DNA from 3 places in the Shewanella sp. ALD9 genome. Region 1 is predicted to be linked to each of the others. Evidence: predicted binding sites of a transcription regulator. Region 1 holds the regulator's gene; each other region holds the start of a gene.

Region 1 (8,239 bases):
TCATTTGGCAAGCTACTCATGACAAAACCCCAGACAGCTTAGATGATAAACTTGAATCTGAGATCCCTAAAAATGTGCCAACCTTTCATGCTATCATTTGGCTGGTCGTCGGTATTATATTGCTCCCGCTATCAGCAAGTTGGATGGTCGATGGCGCTGTAGGTATTGCAAAGTTTTATGGGTTGTCAGATCTTGTGATTGGCTTAACCATTATCGCAGTAGGAACCAGCCTACCAGAATTAGCGGCCTGTATTGCTGGAGTATTAAAAAAAGAACACGACCTTGTCATTGGTAACATTGTTGGGTCTAACTTATTTAACATTCTTGCGGTACTGGCACTACCAGGATTGATCTCCCCTGGTGAAATAGATGCTTCAGCCAGTGGAAGAGACTTCTATATGGTATTAGGCACCAGTGCAGCATTAGCCGTTTTAGTATTATCCAGTGGCGCTAAGCAACAACTTACTCGCTGGCATGGCGCACTATTATTAATCACCTTTATTGCGTACCAAATTGTTGTCTTTCAGTCGCATTAGATTGGAGCATGAAGGTAAAGTATTAAGCTAACAGAGAGAGTCGTATGGTAAATCACACTCAATTTCGTCAATGGGGTCGTAAAGTCATTGATATAGAAAAAGCTGCCTTAGATAATTTATATCAATATGTAGACTCGGTTGAGTTTGACCAAGCATGTCAATTGATCATGCAGTGTAAAGGTAAAGTGATTGTCATGGGGATGGGCAAATCAGGTCATATTGGTAACAAAATATCCGCGACCTTTGCCAGTACCGGCACACCGGCATTTTTTGTTCACCCTGGTGAAGCCAGTCATGGTGATTTGGGCGCATTAGCCAAAAATGACATTGTACTCGCCATTTCCAACTCTGGTGAATCAAGCGAAATACTGACATTAATGCCTGTTATCCAACGTATGGGTGTACCAGTGATTGCGGTGACCGGTAAACCAGACTCCAATATGGCGCGTTTATCCAAAATCCATTTATGCATTCAAGTGCAAGAAGAAGCATGTCCATTAGGATTAGCACCCACTTCCAGCACCACTGCAACACTTGCTATGGGCGATGCATTAGCCATTGCTTTATTACAAGCAAAAGGTTTTACTCGTGATGACTTTGCCTTATCACACCCAGGTGGCTCTCTTGGAAGAAAATTACTTCTAAAAGTCGACGATGTCATGCATAAAGACGATGATTTACCGATCGTCAATGATGATATTTGTATTACTGAGGCACTTTATGAAATATCTAAAAAGGGCCTTGGCATGACGGCAGTAGTCGACCATGCCAATAAACTTGTGGGCATTTTTACCGATGGTGATTTACGCCGGGTTATCGATGCAGACGTGAATCTTCGAATCACTCCTATTGCCCAGGTTATGACCGAAAATTGTGTGACCTGCCCTGCGGGGATTTTAGCCGCACAAGCACTGCAAATCATGGATGAAAAGAGCATCAACGGACTGATTGTCGTTAATGAAAAACATCAACCGATCGGAGCATTAAACATGCTCGATATGGTTAAAGCTGGAGTCATTTAATCATGTCAGAATCAAACTCGTTTCACCAAGGATTTTACGGCCCTGTCAGCAATGATATTTGGCAACGAGCTCAAAAAATCAAACTGTTAATCTGTGATGTCGATGGAGTATTTTCAGATGGACGTATTTACCTCAGTAATGCAGGTGAAGAACTCAAAGCGTTCCACACTCGTGACGGTTATGGTGTGCGCTCTTTGCTTACCAGTGGTATCCATGTCGCCGTCATTACAGGACGTAAATCCAAGATTGTTGAAAACCGCATGACGGCATTAGGTGTAACACATATTTATCAAGGTATTGATAATAAATTTGAGCCTTTTGAGCAATTATTGTCGCTCTATAATGTGACTGCTGATGAAGTGGCTTACATTGGCGATGACATGGTAGACCTACCAGTAATGAAAGCCGTAGGACTAGCCGTTTGTGTCGGTGATGGTCATCCGTTTGTCAAACAACAGTGCCATATGACAACCACCCTCAATGGTGGCCACGGCGCACTGCGTGAACTCACCGATTTATTACTATTAAGCCAAGATAAATTTGCCAGTGCTCATGGTATGAGTATATGAGTAGAGTCACGCTAGGTATTATTGCTTTTTTTGGGCTTGCTTTTATATTGTACTGGCAAGCACAAGTAAAACGCAGTGAAATGGATGCGGTACAAATACGCGGTATTGAGCGCCCAGATTTTGTTGCAGATAACCTACGCACTACAGAATTCAACCAACTAGGTTTCGTCGAAAGTCGAGTCAGCGCCGAACACATGGAGCATTACGCCTCAAGTGACATCACTCACTTTACCAAACCTATCTACCTCATTTACCCTGAAAACGGTAAAGCACAATGGCAATTAAGTGCAGACCGTGGGCAATTGAATAAAAATACCAGCAAAGTCACATTAGAAAATAATGTTATTATTGATGCCATTGATATAGAAGAACCCCTGCAGTCACTGAGTACCCAAGCTATTACGGTGGATTTAACCACTATGATAGGATCCTCACAAGAGATGGTGTACATCAAAGGTAAAGGGTTTATTATTCAAGGTTTAGGCCTACATGCTGACTTGAATTCGCAAAAATTATCGCTACTAAGCCAGGTAGAAGGAACATATGAGCCACATTAATCGTCTCCACACTCGCGCCAATGTTATGTTATTAAGTAGCATACTTTGTATATTGAGTTTGCCTGCTATAGCGAAACAAGGGGATCTGAAACAAGAATTGAAAATCGCTTCAGTCAGTCAGTCTGCCGACATTAAGAATAATCAAATTGTTTTTAATGGTCCGGTAACGATTGTCCAAGGCACGATTAATATCAATGCAGATCAGTTACGGGCGTTTACCCCTGAAAACACCACCAGCAAGAGATTAATTGCTACTGGCACCCCGGCTACATTTTCACAAGAATTAGATGACGGTAAAATTGGTACCGCAAGTGCTAACGAAATTAGCTATGACCTTGCCACCACTACACTCACATTGACTGGCAACGCCAAATTGGATCAATCAGGTAGCCAGGTTACCGGTAATAAAATCAAGTACAACATCAGTGCTCAAGAGCTGATTGCCGAAAGTACTGGTACAGGGCAAGATCGGGTAATCACCATCATTCAACCAGAGAATTTCCAAGACGAGTCGGCGCCAAAGCAAAAACTCCCTGAAATTCCTGTTAACAAGCAGATCAAACCATGACCCAAATTACCTTAACCGCTGAAAATCTAGCTAAAAGCTATAAAGCTCGTCAAGTTGTTAAAGATGTGAGTTTAACGGTTAAAACAGGCCAAATTGTCGGTCTTTTAGGCCCCAATGGTGCAGGCAAAACCACCACCTTTTATATGGTTGTCGGCTTAGTAAAAAGCGATAAAGGCCGAATATTGATTGACGATGACGACCTTACTGCCGATCCAATGCATTTGCGCGCCCGCAAAGGTATAGGTTACTTACCACAAGAAGCCAGTATTTTCCGCAAGCTCACCGTTTACGACAACATAATGGCCGTACTGCAAACTCGCAAAGAGCTCAGCACAGACCAACGTATTGAACAGCTTGAGCACCTACTCGAAGAGTTCCACATTACTCACATACGCGACAGCCAAGGTATGTCGTTATCGGGTGGTGAACGTCGTCGTGTTGAAATTGCGCGCGCTTTAGCTGCTAATCCAAAATTTATTTTGCTTGATGAGCCCTTTGCTGGTGTTGATCCTATTTCGGTCATCGACATTAAAAAAATCATCCAACAACTTAAAAACCGCGGTTTAGGGGTATTAATTACCGACCATAACGTACGTGAAACGCTAGACGTTTGTGAGCGAGCCTATATCGTTAGCCAGGGTAATTTAATTGCCGAAGGCACACCAGATGAGATATTAAGTAATCAACAAGTTCGAGCTGTGTACTTAGGTGAACAATTCAAGCTATAGTTACTTTACTGGCCTTTTAGTCTAGCTAACTCATTTCATTGAACGATACCTAAACAACGTTAAATGTCATTGATGTTTATGGCAATCTATTACAGTTCGAGATTGTCATTTTTATGGAAAATCATCTAGGGATAAGCGGTAAATGAAAGCGTCACTCCAACTTAAAATGGGTCAACACTTAACCATGACCCCACAATTGCAGCAAGCCATTCGCTTACTGCAATTATCGTCATTGGAGCTACAGCAGGAAATCCAACAAGCATTAGATTCAAATCCATTGCTTGAAATAGAAGATGAGTTTTCTGAAGCAAAAGACTCCTTAAAAGAAAACCGCGACCAAGCGGATACAGACTTTAGTGACAACAGTATTGTTAATGTCGAAAAAGACACTTCCACCGTCGACATAGCAGAATCCATGACCAAAGAAACCATGGATGATTTAGCCATGGATACTACATGGGATGAAGTATACACAGCCTCACCTATGTCAGGTTCAGGCAGTGCAAGCATGCGCGATGACGACATGCCCTTTCAAGGTGAAACCACCGAAGGTCTGTACGAACACTTAGAATGGCAAAAAAATCTCACTCCATTTTCAGACACCGATCTCGCCATTGCCACCGCCATTATTGATGCCATTGATGAACGCGGTTATCTAACCCAAAGTACCGAAGATATTCTCGAAGCCATGGGTGATGAAAATGTGGAACTCGATGAGGTTGAGGCGGTATTAAAACGCGTTCAACACTTTGATCCTGTGGGTGTTGCAGCACGTGATTTAAGCGAATGCCTATTTATTCAATTAGCGCAATACTCTAACGACACACCCCATATCGATAATGCCCGTTTGTTAATTAAAGGCTATTTAGAGTTAATTGCTGGCCGTGATTTCAGATTATTGATGCGTAAAACAAAACTAAAAGAAAATGAGTTACGTGACGCAATCACTCTAATCCAGACACTCAATCCTCGTCCGGGCTTATTAATTACCCCCATGGATGATGAATACGTGATTCCCGATGTCACAGTATTAAAGAAAAATGGCCGTTGGGTAGTAGAGTTAAACCCAGACAACATGCCTAAAATTGGTGTTAATCAGCAATATGCAGCCATGGCTAGAGGCAGTAAAAACCCGTCGGATAGTCAATTTATTCGAGGCCATCTGCAAGAGGCTAAATGGTTTATTAAAAGTATTGAAAGCCGTAATGATACTTTACTTAAAGTGGCAAATTGCATTGTGCAATTTCAGCAAGGCTTTTTTGAATATGGCGAAGAAGCCATGAAGCCTATGGTGCTCAATGATATCGCTGAAGCCGTAGAAATGCATGAATCGACCATTTCACGAGTCACCACACAAAAATATATGCATACCCCTCGTGGCTTATTTGAACTAAAATACTTCTTCTCTAGCCATGTCAGTACTGATGATGGCGGGGAATGCTCATCAACGGCCATTCGTGCTTTTATCAAAAAGCTGGTTGCCGCAGAAAACCAGAAAAAACCACTGAGTGACAGTAAAATGGCTCAGCTTCTGGCAGAACAGGGCATAAACGTTGCTCGTCGTACGATAGCAAAATACCGTGAAGCAATGATGATCCCGCCCTCAAACCAACGTAAGAGTTTATAACCTACTAGGCAATGGAGGATTTTTTATGCAAATAAGTCTGACTGGACGTCATGTCGAAATAACAGAATCTTTACGTGAATACATCCACAGTAAATTTTCAAAGCTTGAACGACACTTCGATCAGATCCATAATGTACACGTTGTGCTCAATGTAGAAAAATTACAACAAAAAGCAGAAGCCAAAATCAACATTAATGGCGCAGAAATTTTTGCAATGTCAGAAAGTACTGATATGTATGCTGCAATAGACGCCCTGATAGACAAACTCGACCGTCAGGTAATTAAACACAAAGAGAAGAATACAAAACACTAACGATGGAACTTTGTACCATTCTGCAGCCGGAATGCACTACCTGTGCCACACCGGGCAGTAAGAAAAAAGTACTGGAACTCATCAGCAATTTAGTCGCTGCCCAGTACCCAACCCTGTCTTCGCAAGAGGTATTTGAAAGCCTGTTAGCGAGAGAGAAAATGGGTAGCACAGGTATAGGAAATGGCATTGCGATACCTCATGGTAGATTAACGACCATCGATCACCCTATCGCGATATTTATTAAATGTGAAGAAGCCATTGCCTTTGATGCAATCGATAAGCAACCCGTGGACCTTTTATTTGCTTTGTTAGTACCTGCAGACCAGTGCCAACAACATTTAGGCACGTTATCGAGCATGGCCCAAAAGTTAAGCGATAAGCAAATATTGAAACAGCTTCGTAAAACTCACGACGCAACAGAACTTTATCAGGTTATTACTGCATGAAACTAGTTATAGTATCGGGACGTTCAGGCTCAGGGAAATCCGTTGCCCTGAGAGTATTAGAAGACCTAGGATATTATTGTGTTGATAATTTGCCTTTACCACTCATTGGCACATTATTAGCCCAGCTTAAAGGCAGTAATGATTTGGTTGCGATTAGCGTTGATGTTCGTAACATTGCAGAACAAGGTAAAGTGCTTCAAGACCAATTGGCACTACTTCAAAATGACACTGAAATTATCAGTTTCTTTTTAAATTCCAATGACAAAGTATTGCTTAAACGTTACAGCGAAACACGTCGATTACACCCGTTATCTAAAAATCATATTTCACTGCAAGAAGCGATAAAACTAGAAGGCCGTTTACTTGAGCCTATCGCAAAAATTGTTGATCACTATATCGACACTTCTGCGCTAAATATCTACGAATTAAGCGACCAAGTTAGGCAAATATTATTAGGCAGTGTTGATAAAGAGTTAGTGATTAACTTTGAATCTTTTGGCTTTAAACACGGCATGCCGACAGAAGCAGATTTTATGTTTGATGTACGCTTTTTACCCAACCCACATTGGGAAATAGAACTGCGTCCATTTACGGGTTTAGACGAGCCCGTACAAGAATTTTTAGGTCGTCAGCCATTAGTTAATAAATTTATTTGGCAAATTGAAAACCTATTTGAAACTTGGATGCCGCATTTAGAACGTAACAATCGCAGTTACCTTACCATCGCGATTGGTTGTACTGGTGGTCAGCACCGTTCGGTATATATTGCAGATCAATTAGCAAAACGATTTCGACAAGGCAGTAAACACACGGTTAATGCTCGCCACAGAGAATTAAATATCAGTGATACTAATAACTAAGTGAGCATAGGATCGCGTCAATGATCAAACTTGAACGCCAAGTGACCATTTCAAATAAATTGGGGTTACACGCCCGTGCCGCCACAAAACTCGCGATGTTAGCGGCGGATTTTGATGCTAACATCACCTTAACTCAAGGCGAAAAAAACGCCAGCGCAGCTAGCGTACTTGGGCTATTAATGCTTGAAAGTGGTATCGGTAAAATGATTACGGTGACAGCTCAAGGCCCAGATGCTGAAGTGGCATTAAACGCAGTGTGTGATCTCATTAATGCTAAATTTGATGAATCTTGTTAATTTTTTAATCGCATTGAATTTATAAATAGCCTGTAATGTGTGAATAGCTGCAAGTTACTCATGCTTTAAGCCACCGTCATCCTTATTTTATGCGGCCTCTAAATGACTAGGCCATACTAACCAAACTGTCACGACATTGATGATCACCAGTAGACATCAGTCCCTCAAAAATATTAGCCCTTAGGTTTATCTCTCGCAGTTGATACCAATCTCATTAGTATCAGTTCATTCTGCGGGAGTTGGCGTTTAACATGATAAAGACATTACCGCTTCTAGCAACGGATCCAGTGCAACTCTGTTTCCGTGACGTGGTTCGTCTATAGTATGTAAAGCAGCATTGGCTGCTGCAGAATTTCACCGCAGAAGTCATTTAAGTATTCTATTTCTGCATTTCATTGTCTTACGTAAAGACAGCTATTTCTGCATTTATACGCCTTGAACTGTACAACCTGAGAAACCCAGAATAATGACATACTGAATAATATAAGTATGACGAATAGGAAGTAGATATATGGGTAAAGAGTACCTAGACAATGAGATAACAGAACAACGTCTCAATCAACTCGTTCAAGCACTAGACAGTGGTCTGTTTGTCCATGCCCGTAACATGCTACATACCATGTCACCTAACGATGTCGCCCTTATTCTCGAATCATCACCGCCCAAAAATCGTCAGGTGTTATGGCAACTCATTGACCAACAATATGCTGGGGAAAT
Region 2 (8,239 bases), on a different contig from region 1:
CTGCAATATCTATCACGCTATCTTTATCGTGGTGTACTGCCTGACAAAAACATCAAAAGTGAAGTCGATGGTCTGGTGAGCTTCGAGTATGAAGACAATCAAACCAAATCGAAGAAAATTCGTACTCTACCCGCCACAGAATTTCTCTGGTTGATGCTCCAGCATGTGTTGCCTAAAGGGTTACGACGAGTGAGAGACTATGGATTACTCAGAGGCAATGCCAAAAAACTCAGGCTACAAATACAACTGATGCTGGCGGTTGCTGGGGCTGTATTTCCAATCATTCCCGAGATAAAGCGCAGATTAGCAACGCGCCGTTGCCCCTGTTGTCGGCAACCAATGCGCTTTATGGGCATAGTGAAACGACCGACAAACTTAATACCCTGAACCTAATGTTAAAAATGATAATAAGGATAATGGCTTAACTGAATACCGCGGAGGGTTAATTTAAGATACTGAAATATAGCGAGTTAACTAATTAGCAAAGAGGCTAAGGGAACTGGCTGCCTACTGAAAAGTAGCGAGCTAACAATCACATCAAACAGCGCGTTTTCTCGAGCTGTTAATTACATAATAAAAAGTCACATCTCACGTGTTCGGGCTTGTTCAACACTTAGGATAAGGACGCGGCTTCGCGCGGCCTATCCTTATTAGTTATATTGAAAATCAACTCAACAATCAGAAAACTTATGTAGGCAATGTTTGTATCAATAAATTTATTGGTATTGACACAGGTAATTTGTTTGCTGGGCTTAAGCGAATAGCAAAAGATGACTCAGCTAATGCAAATGAAGATCTAATAAGACATGCTTATAAATTAGGTTATATCTTCGAAAATGAATATAGCTTTCTTATGGAGACTAAGAATAAGCGCAAACTTTCGGAAAAGCAGCTTGCGTGGAAACAAAAAATTAATAACCGTATTACTAATCAAACAGTGGTTAGGGCAAAGCCGTAATGTATGGACATCACATTTGATCCTTCTATCAGTCAATAGAAGATCCTGTCTTATTTGACTGCTTTGCAGACAAATATAAATCAATCAACAAATTCATCTACTTCGTATGTCGGTTAGTTTTTGAATCGCGTACTTTTAATGATACAAACAAATACAGAGGTTCACTTATTGCAATTCTTTTAAATAAAGAGTGATGCCTGATTCTTTGGAATGTAAGGGGCACTTTGGGGCAAATAGATTTAGGAGGTAGAGCTATTTTTAGAGGGAGTTACCTCAGGTGTTTTGTGCGCAGTTAATATGACTCTAGTGAGTTCCCAAGACTTTTGGTTAATTAACTTAAGCTTGCTCTTACATCTGCAATGGTGATGAACAGTTTGTTTTCTGCGTCTTGAAAAGCCTGAAATCCATAGTGTTCGTAGAAGTGTGTTGCGCCATCTTTTGCGTCAACAATGACGACTGGGAATGCTACGCTATCACTTGCCGCTAGCAGTTTTCGTAGTGCATCAATAAGTAACCATTCGCCAAAGCCTTGTCCTTGGTAGCGGTCATCGATGGCTAAGCGGGCTATAAGGCCGCCAGAGGTTGATGATTGATACTTTTTCTGTAGTTTATCCGGCAGAGCCTTTAGGTCAATTGGTGTCATTGTTAAGGTATAAAAGCCAATGATATGCGAGTTATCGTTATCATCTTCTAAAATGAAAGTTCTGCTGTTGTCTTTCGTGGATTGCTGACTCGCCATGACTTTTAGGTAGTGATTAAGAGCGTCAATACCACAGTTGAATCGGTTTCTATCGTGTTTAGCTTTATCTAAAAGTACCGTATTCATTATTGGGTTTTGCTTTCGTAACGTTCCGAAGCCGTTTTGAGTTTTGAGTTTGGTGTTGCTGGACTGTCTAGTGCTTCCATAAGCAACATCGCATCTGTTTGACTTAGTTTTAGTACTTGTTCACGCTCAATGATTTGTTTGGCTTTTTCGATTGCGGCACTGAGTACAAATGAGTTAATGCTCGACATACCAGCGATAGCTGCTGCCTTTGTCAGTAAATCTTGGGTGTCGACATCAACTCTAGCGGTGATGCGAGGTAAAGTAGTCGCCATAATATAATCTCCATATGTGCCAAAATGTCACACAGCTATTATGGTGTTAAAACGTACAATAAGCAATGCCTGTGTCACTTTGGCACACAGGCAAAAACGTTATTAAAACCAATTCCACTTATCTTGTTTATCAATAAACCATACTCAACGCAGTTTACTCTTGTGCAAATACCTTGCGGCCGTTGACCCAGGTGGCGATGACTTTGTTTTGCCAGATCTGTTGTGGTTCGATTGTAAAATAGTCATCTTCGACTAGGATAAAGTCTGCTTTTTTACCGGGTTCTAATGAGCCTAAAAGCTGCTCTTGATGGCCTGCGTAGGCGGCGTCGATGGTGAAGCTTTTGAGTGCTTCGATACGTGATAGTTTTTCAGTAGCGAGCCAGCCGTCGAGTGGTTGGTTAACATGGTCTTGGCGAGTTACGGATGCATGCAATCCAAAAAATGGGTTTGGCGATTCAATAGGGAAGTCTGAACCGTTGGCGATGACGGCATTAGCGTTTAACAGCTTGCGCCATGCATAAGCACCGGCCAAGCGGGCTTTACCTAAACGGTTTTCGGCCATGTTTTTGTCGCTGGTGGCGTGGGTTGCTTGAATCGATGCGATAACCCCAAGTTGGGCAAAACGCGGTATGTCGGCTAAATCGAGAATTTGTGCATGTTCAATGCGATGGCGTAATGCTTTTGAGTCGGTTTCTGCAATGGCGGTTTGGTATTTATCGAGTACCACTTGATTGGCGTTGTCGCCAATGGCGTGGGTATTAACCTGAAAGCCTGCTTTCATCGACTGTAAAATCAGTTTGCCGAGTTGATCGTCTGAATACAGCATTAAGCCTTTATGGCCGGGTTGGTCTGAATATTCTTTGATTAACGCCGCACCACGGCTGCCAAGCGCGCCATCGGCTGATATTTTAACACTGTCGACTTTAAACATGTCATTAGCAGTGGTGATATGGCCTTGTTTTAAAATGCTAGTAAAGCGAGGGTCTTCCACTGACAGCATGCCATTAACCCGCACGCTCATGGCATTGTTCGCTGCTAATTGTTGGTATGCCTTGATGTTGTCGATGTTGATGCCGGCATCGTGCACACTGGTTAGCCCGTATGACGCTAGGCTATCCATCGCTAGGGTTAAGGTTGATTGTAATTGCTGCTGATTGAGATCGGGGACTATGTTAAACACTAAGTTCATCGCATTATCGATTAATACACCAGTAGGATTACCTTGATCGTCTTTGACAATTTCACCGCCTTCTGGTGCCACTGTGGTTGACGAAATTCCCGCGAGTGCTAACGCTTTGCTGTTAACCCAAATGGCATGACCGTCAACTCGGCCAAATGATACCGGATTAGCTTTAAAGGCTTTATCTAGGCTTTCTTTAGTCGGGAATTGTTTGCTGTCCCATAACTCTTGGTTCCAACCTCGGCCCATTAACCATCCATCAGTCGGGTTGTTTTTACTAAATGCTTGCGCGCGTTCAACGGCTTGTTGTTCGCTACTGGTATTGGTCAAGTCTGCGGTTAATAAACTCAAACCATAACCTAGCACATGACCGTGGGCGTCGATTAATCCAGGTAATAAGGTTTTACCTTTGCCATCAACTGAGGTGATATCAATTGCACTAGGTAAGGCTTGATTTAAGGTAAATAGTCGATCAATTTTGTCGTCAGTAAATTGGATAGCATTGAAGGTTTGCAGTTTTCCGTCGACGAGCGTGTAGCCATTAACATGATGCATCAGTGTGGTTTTTGCCATGGTGTTTGCGCTTAAACTAGCCAAACATAATGCCACTGATAGCGCTAAATATTCCTTTCTCATCTGTTTTCCCTTTTTATGACGACGATTAATCAGCATTCATTAAATGTTAATTAATGGTTAATGGCAAGGGGCAGTGCAAGTCGTCTTAAGGGGGGGGAGATTGATGGGGCTATATAGAAGGAAATACTCATTGCTGTGTAAATTTATCGCCCAGCTAATACTGGGCGATAATCGTTAAGGCTAGTTGAACTTAGCTAGGGTGCTGGCTAATTCGTTTACATCCAGTACGTTGTAGTCTGGTTGTGCTGCTAGTGGGAACAACACTTTACCTTGGCGACGAATAAAGGCGGTTTGTAAGCCTGCTTTATCTGCACCGGCAATATCCCAGCCGTGCGCGGCAACCATTAACGCTTCATTTGCATTAACACCTAAATCTTTAATGGCCCATTGGTACGTTTTTAAATGCGGCTTAAATACTCCAACAGACTCTATGCTTAAGTTGGCATCAAAATACTGGCTTAAATTAGCATTTTTAAGCTGTAAGGTTACGCCTTCCAATGATGAATTGGTTAAGGTGACTAGTTTGTAGCCTTGGGCCTTCAATTTAGCTAAACCTTCCGCAACATCTGGGTGAGCGGGTAATGAACGAAGTGGCGTTAAAATGGCGGTTTTAGCTTGTTCTGGTGTAATGGCAATGCCGTTGATTTCGGCGACCATTTGCAGTGACGCAACGCCAATGCTACCAAACGTTTGGTAATCACCTGTAGCTGAAACTACTAAAGAATGATGCAGCATGGTTGAGAACCATAATGGCAGTAAATCTTCACGGCCATTAAGCGCTTTACCCACAGAGGCGCGCATATTTTCAAGATCTAACAAGGTTTCATTCACATCAAAAATAATCACTTTAGGCTTAACTAATGGTGCTTGCACCGCAGTATCTGCTAGATCTTTAGCAAAAGCGCTACTGGTATTAAGCATAAAAAAAGCTGTCGCAAGCGATATTAAAACACGGATTTTCATAAAACCTCTGGCAATGTGATGTTGGTTGAAAAGAACTTATCGAGTATTCATCTCACTATTGTTGTCTGTGATACTGACGATAACAAGTTGAACGATTGTTCATTAATATAGTCAGCCTAAATGAAACTGACCTTAAAATCACGGTTTTATTGCCCAATAGTTTAATAAATCTGAACTCGGGATTTGAGGTGACGTACATAGCAGCGCCACTGGAGATAGACATTATCGCCAGTGGTACTGCTATTAGTAGTGAGTTTTAGTTGACGTTGTGGCTATTTGATTGAGAAAAGTTGAGCCCAATTGTTTAACTGTTTAACTGTTTAACTGTTTAACTGTTTAACTGTTTAACGGTTTAACTGTTTAATTGGGTAGCGCAACTACCTGACCATTTTTTACAACGGTTTTACACAGGTTCACTCCGTAAGCATAAGCTAATTGTGCTGGAGTGGTGATATCCCACAAACAAAAATCAGCTTGTTTACCTACGGTAATACTGCCGACATTATTGTCGATACCAAGTGCTTTTGCAGCATTAATGGTTACACCTTGTAAGGCTTCTTCTGGGGTGAGTTTGAATAAGGTGCAAGCCATATTGAGCATCAATAAAGTGGAGCAAATAGGCGATGACCCCGGATTAAAATCGCTGGCAATAACCATTGGCACCTTATATTGACGCAGTAAGTCGATTGGCGGTAATTGGGTTTCGTGTAAAAAATAAAATGCGCCGGGTAACAAGGTTGCACAGGTACCACTTTCGCTTATGGCTTTAATACCTGCTTCATCTAGAAACTCAATATGATCGACCGATTTAGCCCCAAGCTTGGCTGCTAAGGCGCTGCCGCCCATATTGGTTAATTGCTCAGCATGCAGTTTAATCTGCAGACCTGCCTGTTTAGCCGCAGTTAATACTCGCTCAGTTTGCTCAAGATTAAAGGCGATATTTTCACAAAATACATCGACGGCATCAGCAAGGTTTTCGGCGATTACCGCGGGGAGCATGTCATTAATGACGAGGTCGATATAGACATCTGCATTGTCTTTATATTCTGGCGGAATAGCATGGGCGCCCAAGAAGGTGGTGCTTATATCAATGTGATGATGTTCGCCTAGCTCACGCGCAACGCGCAATAATTTAAGTTCTGTTTCGGTGTTCAAGCCGTAACCAGATTTAATTTCAACCGTGGTGACGCCTTCTCTGGCTAGGGCGTTTAAGCGTTGTCGACCCAGTTCAAATAACTCAGCTTCATCAGCTTCACGACAGGCGTTAACGGTTGAGATAATACCGCCGCCAGCCCGAGCGATATCTTGGTAACTTGCACCTTGTAAGCGTTGTTCAAACTCATTGGCGCGATTACCGGCAAAGACTAAGTGGGTGTGTGCATCGATAAGCCCTGGTGTTATCCAGCCGCCTTTGCCTCTGTAAACTGGGGTTGCCAGTACATCAAATTCAGGTAGTTCACTGCGCGGGCCAACCCAAGCAATTTTGCCATCTTTTATTGCAATAGCCGCTAGAGGTATTACGCCGTAAGCCCCTTGGATATTGGTATCCATGGTGGCCACGTTTACATCAATCCACACTTGATCCCACGACATGAAAATCCCTAAAAATGCATTAATTATTGATTGCTAAACAATACTTGTTTTAGCTTGTATATACAAGGTAGGATGAATGATGTGTTTTTAAACAGCAATGACATTATTGTCTAAAAAACCGAGAGCTGCTGATATGGCCCAAGCAAAGTTTGCCCAGATAAAACAATTCATTTTGAGTCGTATTGAAACGGGCGAATGGCAAGAAAACGACCGAGTGCCGTCTGAAAATCAGTTAACTGAATTGTTCGCCTGTAGCCGTATGACAGCAAGGCGGGCGTTAACTGAGCTGGTGGACTCGGGCGTGTTAGAGCGCACTCAGGGAGTGGGCACGTTTGTTGCGGGATTAAAGTCGCAATCGTCATTACTGGCTATTCGTAATATTGCCGATGAGATAAAAGATCGTGGCCATGGCTACAGTGTTAACCAGCTTGAATTGAGACAAATCGAGGCCAGCACAACAGTGGCTAATGCATTGGGGCTGGAATTGGGCAGCCCTGTATTTTATTCGGTGTTGGTGCATTGCGAGCAAGGCTTGCCATTACAAGTTGAAGAGCGTTATGTAAACCCACAGCTGGTGCCTGATTACCTACAACAAGATTTTAGCTCACATACTCCCCATGAATATTTGTCGGCCGTAGCGCCACTGACAGAGGCCAAGCATACCGTTGAAGCCATTATGGCTAACGAGCTGTTACAACAAAGGTTGTCGATTGCTGCAACGGAACCTTGCTTACAAATTTTACGTCGTACCTGGTCGCGCCAAGGTGTGGTCAGTTTTGCTCGTTTAGTTCATCCGGGTAGCAAATTTAAACTAGGCGGCCATTTAACCTTTGCGCGTTAAAAGGTGGTATCGAAAATGAAAACCGTAAGACATTAAAAATACACAACAAGACCAATAAAAAACCAAACTGAATAAACTCGGTTGAAGAGGAACATATGGATAAACGACACGACCCAAGCCGTCGCATTATTGCGCCACACGGTACCCAATTACAGTGTAAAAGTTGGCTAACCGAAGCCGCGATGCGCATGTTAATGAACAACTTACACCCTGATGTTGCCGAACGCCCAGAAGACTTAGTGGTGTACGGCGGCATTGGCCGCGCCGCGCGCGACTGGCAAAGTTACGACAAAATTATTGAAGTGCTTAAACGCCTTGAAGACGATCAAACCTTATTGGTGCAGTCGGGTAAACCTGTTGGGGTGTTTACCACTCATAGCAATGCGCCACGGGTCATTATTGCTAATTCAAACCTAGTGCCACATTGGGCTAACTGGGAACACTTTAACGAACTGGATAAGAAAGGTTTGGCCATGTATGGCCAAATGACTGCGGGTTCGTGGATTTATATTGGTTCGCAAGGCATTGTGCAAGGTACTTACGAAACGTTTGTCGCCATGGCTAAACAGCACTTTAATGGCTCGTCAGCGGGTAAGTGGATTTTAACCGGCGGTTTAGGCGGCATGGGTGGCGCACAACCACTGGCTGGTACTATGGCGGGTTATTCGGTATTAACCTGTGAAGTAGATGAAACCCGTATCGATTTTCGCATGCGTACTGGTTACGTCGACAAAAAAGCCACTTCATTAGATCAAGCATTAGCGATGATTTACGCAGCAAACCAAAGCGGCAAGCCTGTTTCAGTCGGCTTATTAGCCAATGCTGCCGATGTGTTTACTGAGCTAGTGACCCGCGGCATTGTGCCTGATGTGGTAACCGATCAAACCTCCGCGCACGACCCATTAAACGGCTATTTACCTCAAGGCTGGAGCTTAGAATACGCTGCTAAAATGCGTAAAACTGACGAAGC
Region 3 (8,239 bases), on a different contig from region 1:
GGCTGCAACTGGGTCGTCACCAGCGGTATTGACTCTTTTACCACTATCAATCTGCGCTATGATGCTATTGGTGGCAGATTGCTTGTTTAATATGCTATTGGTGTTTTGCTGAAACATCTGTCCGGTAGAAATTCTCATGATGTATCTCCTAGCGAACCGAGCTTAATAAAGTATCGAAAATGGTTTGTGCTGTAGTCATAATTCTGGCGGCTGCTTGATAAGATTGTTGAAAGCGCAATAAGTTTGCTGCTTCTTCATCAAGGTTTACACCCGATTCACTTTGCACTCGGGTACTAGCTTGTTGATATATTGCCGTCGCCGAGCTCACGCGCACTTCAGCAGACTTAGTTTGGCTACCAATATCTAATTTAGTATTTTCAAACACGCTGGTTAAGGTGCCAGTGCCGTTATTCATTAATTTAACGTCTGATAATTTGGCCATTTCAACTGCGTTGCTGTTGTTGCCTTCGGCAAATGCTAAATCAAACGTAAAGCTATCTGCGGTACCACCAGTACCGCTAGTGGTAATGTCAAAATCCATACCAAAGGCATTGATGTTGTTATTGCTAATCGTGCCTGTGCCTAATGAAGTACCCGAACTATCAAAGGCTTCATAAGTATTAGGAACAGCAGCAGTATTTAACTCAAAGGTAATTGATGAGCCATTAACACTTTGAAAAACAGCGTTAGTTGAGTCCATGCTGTTTAAGCTAATTGCCGTATTTCCAGAATTACTCGTATCGGCCGTTAACGTTGGCCCTGCAGCGGCAATGCCTTTAGGGTCGGTCATCACTACTTTTAAACCTGCAGCAGCACCAGCCGTTGGACGAATTTCAAACTTATCACCATCCGCTATTGGGCCGCCGGCAACATTAATGCTAAAACCTGCACTACTTGTTAATTGAGTACCCGATAATGTTAAGTTTGATACTTTTCCGGTTTGATTATCTGTTAATTGATAACCATTCGCTGTGGTAAAACTTAGTTGGTAGGTGCTTCCTGACAATGCGCCAACATCGTCAATATTGACCGACATGGCTGCCGTACCGCTATTAGTAGAATGACTTCCGACACGGCCAGATGCCATTAATGGGTCGTTAATATCACGAAAAATATCACTACCAACGTCACCATTTAAATCAAAACCTTTGGATTGCATTTCGTTAAAGGTGTCTGCTATGCCTAATGCTAATTGACCGAGTTCAGTACTGGCCGGTAATAAGGTGTCGTCCCTAAATGAAAATAGTGCGCCAAGTTGACCGCCTAATTTAGACGGGTCAATGTTAAGGGTTTTATCGCCAATAGAGGCATTAATGCGTGGTTCATTTGGATAAGGATCGCCGGTACTGATGCCCATCGACATCGACACTTCACCTGACACCAACATTACTGAGCCGCCCAGCATAATTGACTTTGCGCCGGTATCTAAAGGGATGACATTAACCTGAGCATACTGGCTGAGCTCTAAAATGAGTGCGTCTTGTTTGTCTAGTACTTGACTGTCTTGGTCTTGAGATTTCATCAACTCTAAATTAATGTTGCCTAGTTCTTTACTGATTTCATTAATACGGGTGGTAATGGATTCTATTTGGCTATTGGTTTGTTTCACCTGGCCATCTAGTTGTGATTGCATTTGATTCAGACCAGCGGCTAACTGTTGCGCAGAACTTAAGCTGTTAGTGCGAATACCAAGATCTGTTGGTAAATCGGCCACACTATTGATGCTTGCAAAAAAGTTGTTTAGATTTTCTGGGACCATTTTGCCAATTTGAGAATAAATCTGGTCTAGCTCACTTAACTTACTGTAAGACGTTTCAGCCGCACTCATGCTTGTTTGACCGATGCGTAATTCACGTGCAGCAAACTCGTTGTAAACACGTTTAACATCGGACACATACGTGCCGGTGCCATAAAAATTATTGCCCAAGCGTTGTGATTCTAATGATGACTGGGTAGCAACTTGTCTGTTGTAACCTTCAGTATTGGCATTGGCAATGTTATTACTGGTCACACCTAACTGAGCTTGAGATGCTTGGACGCCTGTGCGAGCGATATTGAGTAAGTCAATCGACATTATTTAGTCTCCACAGGTAATATAGATTTAAGGCCTTCTTTTACCGACTTCATCACATTGATGACTTTATTGGCATATTGAGGGTCGGTGGCGTAGCCGGCTTTTTGCAATGCTTTAATAAACTGAGTTGGCTCGCTGGCAACTTTACGTGCATCCTGATAACGATCGCCTTGGCTAATAAATGACACAAAGTCATTAAAGCTCTGTTCAAGGTTGTCATACATTCTGAAATCCGCTTTTTGTTGCACCGCAATGCCCTTTTCAAATTCCAATGTATTGACTGAGGTTTTATCACCTTGCCAACGCTTGTCTGCTTTGATATTAAACAGGTTATGACTCATAGTACCGTCGTTACGGCGTACCACTTTTTGGCCCCAACCGGTTTCTAACGCTGACTGGGCAATTAATACCTCAGCTGAGGTGCCTAACGATTTAGCCGCTTTTTCAGCATGGGGATACAAGACTGAAATAAAATGTTCTGGGCTAGTAAATTGACTCACTGCAATGCCTTTAGCTTTAGGAACTGCAAAATCTGTTTGCGGCAATACCTTGCCTACTTGTACCGCTTGACTGGCTAATTGCTCACCGCGCAATACACTATTTAACTGTTCACCGTTTAACACATTTGTAAGTTGGGCTGACATTGGTCGCATCGATTCGGCGCTATCTATAACAGAATGGGCTGTATCAGAATTAGCGATTACTGAATGCGATGCGGCTATTTGATCTTTTGGCGCAATAATATCGAGAGTGTCTTTATCTAATTCTGTTGCTGGAGCAACAAACATACTTGGGTTAACTTTATAATCACTATTGCCACGTAATACCGATGCTGGCGTAATGGGGCTATCATCTGGGTCTAGTTGCTGCACCATCATCTCAGCCAAGCCCAACATGCCTTTATTAGATAAATCGACTGACATTTGCTGATCGCGCATTTGTTCAAAAAACGCAGTGGTTTCACTGTTCATTGGATTGTCTGACTTAAACGCGGCATTAGCATCTCGCATGCTTTTCATCAGCATTTGAATAAAAATACCTTCAAATTGCTTTGCTGCTTCTTTAAGTGCCCCCTTCTCGTCTTTCTGGGCTTGGACACGAAGTGAATCTAGTCCTCCTAGATCCAGAAAGTTCGATGAAGCTGACAACTTTTCCATAGTCATTCCGACAATTATTAGATAATGATAAGTTCACCATGCAAAGCGCCTGCCATTTTTAACGCTTCGAGTATGGCAAGTACGTCTGATGGTGCTGCACCCACTAAATTCACGGCTCTTACAAGCTCATCAAGTGTGGTACCAGGATTAAACATAAACATACGACGATCTTTTTCTGACACATCAATCGTACTATTTGTGGTAACAACCGTATCACCGCCGGCTAATGCGTTGGGTTGTGATACTTGGGTGGCTTCAGCAATGGTGACAGTTAATCCACCGTGAGTGACAGCAGCGGGTAATAACTTGACGTTTTGGCCAACCACTATGGTGCCGGTACGTGAGTTAACAATCACTTTGGCTGATTCTTCTGCTGGTATAACTTCAATGTTTTCTAATACCGATAAAAACGACACCCGCTGTGATGCATCGCGTGGCGCGCTCACTTGAATAGAAGTGGCGTCAATGGCCTTTGCCATATCCGGACCCAGTAAATCGTTAATCGCATCTGCGGTGCGTTTGGCGGTCGAAAAATCTGAGCGACGTAAATTGAACGTAAGGTAATCACCGCTAGCAAACGGACTAATAACGCTGCGCTCAACAATGGCACCACCTGGAATGCGGCCAACGGTTGGGGTATTTTGGATCACCAATGAGCCATCAAGCCCTTCAGCACTAAAACCACTGACAATTAAACTGCCTTGAGCAATGGCATACACATTGCCATCGACCCCTTTTAGGAAGGTTTGTAATAAAGTACCGCCACGTAAACTTTTTGCTTCGCCTAAACTGGACACGGTAATGTCAAGATTTTGACCCGGCTTAATAAAGGCAGGCATTTCGGCATGCACCGCAACGACAGCGACGTTCTTTGAATTAGGACGAACAGAGTCTGGTAAATTAATGCCGAAATTTTTGAGCATGGTTCTGAAGGTTTGTTCGGTATAACGGGTTTTCTCCCCAGTACCTGGCAAACCGACCACCAAGCCATAACCGATTAATTGGTTACTTCGCACCCCTTGAATACTGGCGATGTCTTTAATCCGTTCTGCATGTGCAGGTGCGGTTAGCATAAGTATTGATGCGACTATCGATACAGCCGACGTAATCAGTTTAATTTTCATGCATTACTCCTTAAAAAGGCCACCAGTCACTCATAAAGAATGAACTCAGCCAACCGACTTTTTGGGAGTCAGCAAACGTACCGGTACCGCTATACTGAATACGAGCGTTAGCCACTCGTGTCGAATCGATTGTATTGTCTGGATTAATGTCTTCGCTGCGGATCATTCCGGTGACACGAATAAACTCATCACCGTTGTTAATAGAAATCCATTTTTCACCGCGGATCACCAAGTTGCCGTTACTGAGCACTTGGATGATATTGGCCGAAATACTGCCATCTAAACTGTTAGACTGATCGGCGTCAGACTCGCGCTTGGTATTCATGCTGTCGGAGTAACCCAAATCAATTGGGACACCACTGATGGAAATATTTTTACCGCCGGCATAAATGGGCTCTACACTTAAATCTGAGCCTTTTTTGATTTCGTTATTGGCGCTTTTCGACGCTTGAGTGGACTCTTTTAAGGTCACGGTAATAATGTCGCCGACGCGATGCGCACGAATATCGGAATACAAGCTTGATGCTTGGCTATCAAGATAAATAGATCCCGTTGGCGCCACCTGCGTAGGAACGGTATCTGGGTATACCGGCGCATAAAATGGGTCATCAGCAATCGGTTTCTTGGCAGTAGAACTACAGCCAGCCAATAACACTACTGAGGCTAACGCAATGTATTTAATCATGTTAGCTCCTTAGAGATTCTGATTAATATAAGACAACATCTGATCAACTGCCGAGATAACTTTAGAGTTCATCTCGTAAATACGTTGACCTTGAATAAGGTTGACCAACTCTTCTGTTACATTCACGTTAGACGTTTCTAGTGCTCCTTGGCGAATAGAACCTAAGCCGTCTTGCGACGCTGTACCTTGAATCGGTGTGCCACTTGCACCCGTTTCGGTATACAAGTTTTGTCCTAACGGGTCTAAACCTGCCGGATTAATAAAATCGGTCATGGTTAACTGACCAATAACTTGACTGGCTGCGGTACCAGGGGTTTGCACTGACACTTCGCCCGATGCCGATACCGTAATACTGGTGGAATCATCCGGGATGGCAATTGGCGGTTGCACCACATAACCTGAACCTGGGGTTACAATCTGACCGGTATCATCTAAGCTGAACTGGCCATTACGCGTGTAGGCTGCTGTGCCATCTGGCATTTGCACTTCAAAAAAGCCCGAACCTTCAATCATTAAATCTAATGAGTTATCGGTAGTCAGCATGTTGCCTTGGGTAAACATTTTTTGGGTAGCAACAACTTTAGTACCCGCACCAATGTTTAAACCATTGGGTAACTTGCTGTTGTCTGAGCTAATGCCACCGGCTTGATTAACCGTTTGATAAAGTAAGTCTTCAAATACCGCACGACTTTTCTTAAATCCGACAGTACTGGCGTTGGCCACGTTATTTGAAATAACGGCAATGTTAGTTTGCTGGGCATCGACACCGGTTTTACTTATCCATAACGCTGGATGCATAATAATTACTCCTAACTAATTCTCATCAAGGAAGTGGACGCCCGATCAATTTCTTCAGCGTTCTTCATCATTTTGACTTGCATTTCGTATTGACGTTGAATATCAATCATGGCAACCATTTCATGCACTGAGTTCACATTACTGCCTTCAACCGCGCCGCTTTCAACTTGAACGCCGGGGTCGTTTGGTGCATTGCCACCCGCAGTTAAGCGAAACAACCCATCTTCACCGCGCATTAGGTTTTCGTTGCCAGGATTAACTAATTTAATCCTCGCGACCTCTTCTATCACTTCCGCGGTTGCTCCTTGCGGACGTACTGAAATAATACCGTTGGCGGAAATTTCTATTTTCTCAACCGGGATGGGTAACACAATCGGACCCGAAGCTCCCATTACAGGGCGGTTACTGCTATTTAACAACAAACCTGTACTGTCAATTTTTAAACTGCCCGCACGGGTGTATCCTTCAGAACCATCTGCCGCTTGCACTGCAAGCCAGCCATCACCCTTAACCGCAATATCAAGGTCACGACCCGTGGTTTTAATCGGACCACCGTTAAAATTACTGCCTGGGCTTTCCATCATCGAAAATACCCGTGTAGGCAAGCCTTCACCAAATGCCTGCATTGAACGGGCTTGGACCATGTCTGCTTTAAATCCATCAGTATTGGCGTTAGCAAGATTGTTCGCACTCACTGCTAGGGCATTCATCCCCTGCTTTGCGCCACTCATGGCAATATAAAGAAATTTGTCCATTTTTTGCTCCGTCAAACTTTCTGCAAAAACACTATATACACAGAATAAGCAAGCATCATGCCAATGGGGTAGTCGGTATTTTTAGATACAGTAATCAACTGAAATTGAATAAGAAAAATAAATAATGAGTCACGGTGGGTGTCAAAAAACAATCAATCAACACTAGGGAGGTACTAACGAGGAGTCACAAGGAGTAATGAGGAGTGACAAAAAGAAGGATAAAGGCAAGGTGTTGCCGTAAACGGCAACACCTATTATTACATAAGCATAAATTTATACTGTAAGCGTAAAATTAGCGGATCTGTAATATGGTTTGATTTAAAGTATTGTTGACTTCAAGCGTACGCGAGTTAGCCTGGAAGTTACGCTGAGCTGAGATTAAATCAACCAGCTCTGTGGTTAAATCAACGTTTGATTGCTCTAGCGCGGATGAACGAACGCTACCAAATGTACCACTATTGGCCTCACCGGCTAACGCTGGACCTGAATCTAAACTGGCTTTCCAAGAAGTGTTACCTACTTGTGTAAGCCCTTGCTCGTTAGCAAAACGAACTAATGCCACACGCGCTAACGGAACCGTTGAGCCATTACTGTAACTGGCCGTGACTAATCCGTCTGAGCCAATACCAACGTTAGTCAATCGGCCTACAGTAATACCATCTTGAGTCAATTCAGTGACTTCAAACGGTGATGCATACTGAGTTGGATTATTAAAGTTAACTTCAATCGATTGGGTACCATCAGCACCAGGGCCAAGCACATTAGCTCCAGTACTACCTAATGCTTCTGTATTAATCGTGGTTGGATTGCTAGTTGTATAAGCACCAACAGAGTTAAATTTAAGCACCGAACCAGCCCATACCGTTCCATCTTTTGGGTTAGTGGCTTCTGCCCGTCCTGCAAACGAGGTATCACCAATGCCATCGCCATCGGCGTCGACATCATAAACCCCTGCCGTATCAACATTTACAGGTTCACCGTCAACTGCATAAAACGCTACCCAATTACTTTCGTTAGTATAAGACGCGTTCAAAGGTTTAATAAAATAAGAGGTCATAATATGTGACTCACCTAGTGAATCATAAATAGTGACCGAGGTGGAATTATTAAAGGTGTCGGAATCTGCAGGATCAAAATTAGCAGGATCCAATGCTGACTCACCCACATTAAGGTTCATCTGTATGCCAATGCTTGCCGACTTAACTGGGCTACCCGCTGTATCAGGGATTTTAATCGGTTGGGTTGTGGTTAAACTGACCGATGTAGAGTTGCCTTCTTTATCAACAGGAAAACCTTGTAAAAAGTTACCCGCTGAATCGACCATATAATTTTCGGAGTCGACTTTAAACGCACCGGCACGAGTATAAGATTGATCTTGAGTGCCTAGCTCAGATGATGTGACGAAAAAACCGCCACCACTGATCGCCAAATCAAGCGAGTTACTGGTAAATTGTAAACTACCTTGGTGAAACTGTTGCGCAACCTGTGTGGTAGTGACACCGCCACCCACTGCAGTTTTACCGTTCGAGAAAATTGAATTGGCATAAACATCAGCAAATTCAGCACGAGACTCTTTAAAACCAATAGTATTGACGTTAGCGATGTTATTCGCAGTTGTATTTAAGTCTTTTTGCGCGGCAGCGATA

The links. The regulator sigma-54, encoded in region 1, starts transcription at its own class of promoters, with help from an activator protein. The targets are predictions, from matches to a motif close to GTTGGCACGNNNNTNGNNT.
Region 2: CXF88_RS20495 (DUF1778 domain-containing protein) is a predicted target of sigma-54. The motif match lies at 2,062-2,080, and genes of this name have one in related genera.
Region 3: flgF (flagellar basal-body rod protein FlgF) is a predicted target of sigma-54. The motif match lies at 6,640-6,658, and genes of this name have one in related genera.

The regions. Positions count from the first base shown of each region.
Region 1 is NZ_PJCD01000001.1:535,507-543,745, reverse strand. It holds gene CXF88_RS02500 (calcium/sodium antiporter) at 1-536, shown strand, start outside; gene CXF88_RS02495 (KpsF/GutQ family sugar-phosphate isomerase) at 581-1,558, shown strand; gene kdsC (3-deoxy-manno-octulosonate-8-phosphatase KdsC) at 1,561-2,127, shown strand; gene lptC (LPS export ABC transporter periplasmic protein LptC) at 2,124-2,684, shown strand; gene lptA (lipopolysaccharide transport periplasmic protein LptA) at 2,671-3,252, shown strand; gene lptB (LPS export ABC transporter ATP-binding protein) at 3,249-3,980, shown strand; gene CXF88_RS02470 (RNA polymerase factor sigma-54) at 4,123-5,607, shown strand; gene hpf (ribosome hibernation promoting factor) at 5,633-5,920, shown strand; gene ptsN (PTS IIA-like nitrogen regulatory protein PtsN) at 5,923-6,366, shown strand; gene rapZ (RNase adapter RapZ) at 6,363-7,226, shown strand; gene CXF88_RS02450 (HPr family phosphocarrier protein) at 7,247-7,522, shown strand; gene mgtE (magnesium transporter) at 8,034-8,239, shown strand, end outside.
Region 2 is NZ_PJCD01000043.1:178,944-187,182, reverse strand. It holds partial or broken gene CXF88_RS20510 (IS91 family transposase) at 1-387, shown strand, start outside; gene CXF88_RS20500 (GNAT family N-acetyltransferase) at 1,290-1,787, opposite strand; gene CXF88_RS20495 (DUF1778 domain-containing protein) at 1,784-2,056, opposite strand; gene CXF88_RS20490 (amidohydrolase) at 2,211-3,872, opposite strand; gene CXF88_RS20485 (haloacid dehalogenase type II) at 4,053-4,793, opposite strand; gene hutI (imidazolonepropionase) at 5,196-6,428, opposite strand; gene hutC (histidine utilization repressor) at 6,562-7,269, shown strand; gene hutU (urocanate hydratase) at 7,365-8,239, shown strand, end outside.
Region 3 is NZ_PJCD01000002.1:39,103-47,341, forward strand. It holds gene flgL (flagellar hook-associated protein FlgL) at 1-138, opposite strand, end outside; gene flgK (flagellar hook-associated protein FlgK) at 149-2,074, opposite strand; gene flgJ (flagellar assembly peptidoglycan hydrolase FlgJ) at 2,074-3,231, opposite strand; gene CXF88_RS03675 (flagellar basal body P-ring protein FlgI) at 3,249-4,355, opposite strand; gene flgH (flagellar basal body L-ring protein FlgH) at 4,366-5,040, opposite strand; gene flgG (flagellar basal-body rod protein FlgG) at 5,050-5,838, opposite strand; gene flgF (flagellar basal-body rod protein FlgF) at 5,850-6,593, opposite strand; gene flgE (flagellar hook protein FlgE) at 6,886-8,239, opposite strand, start outside.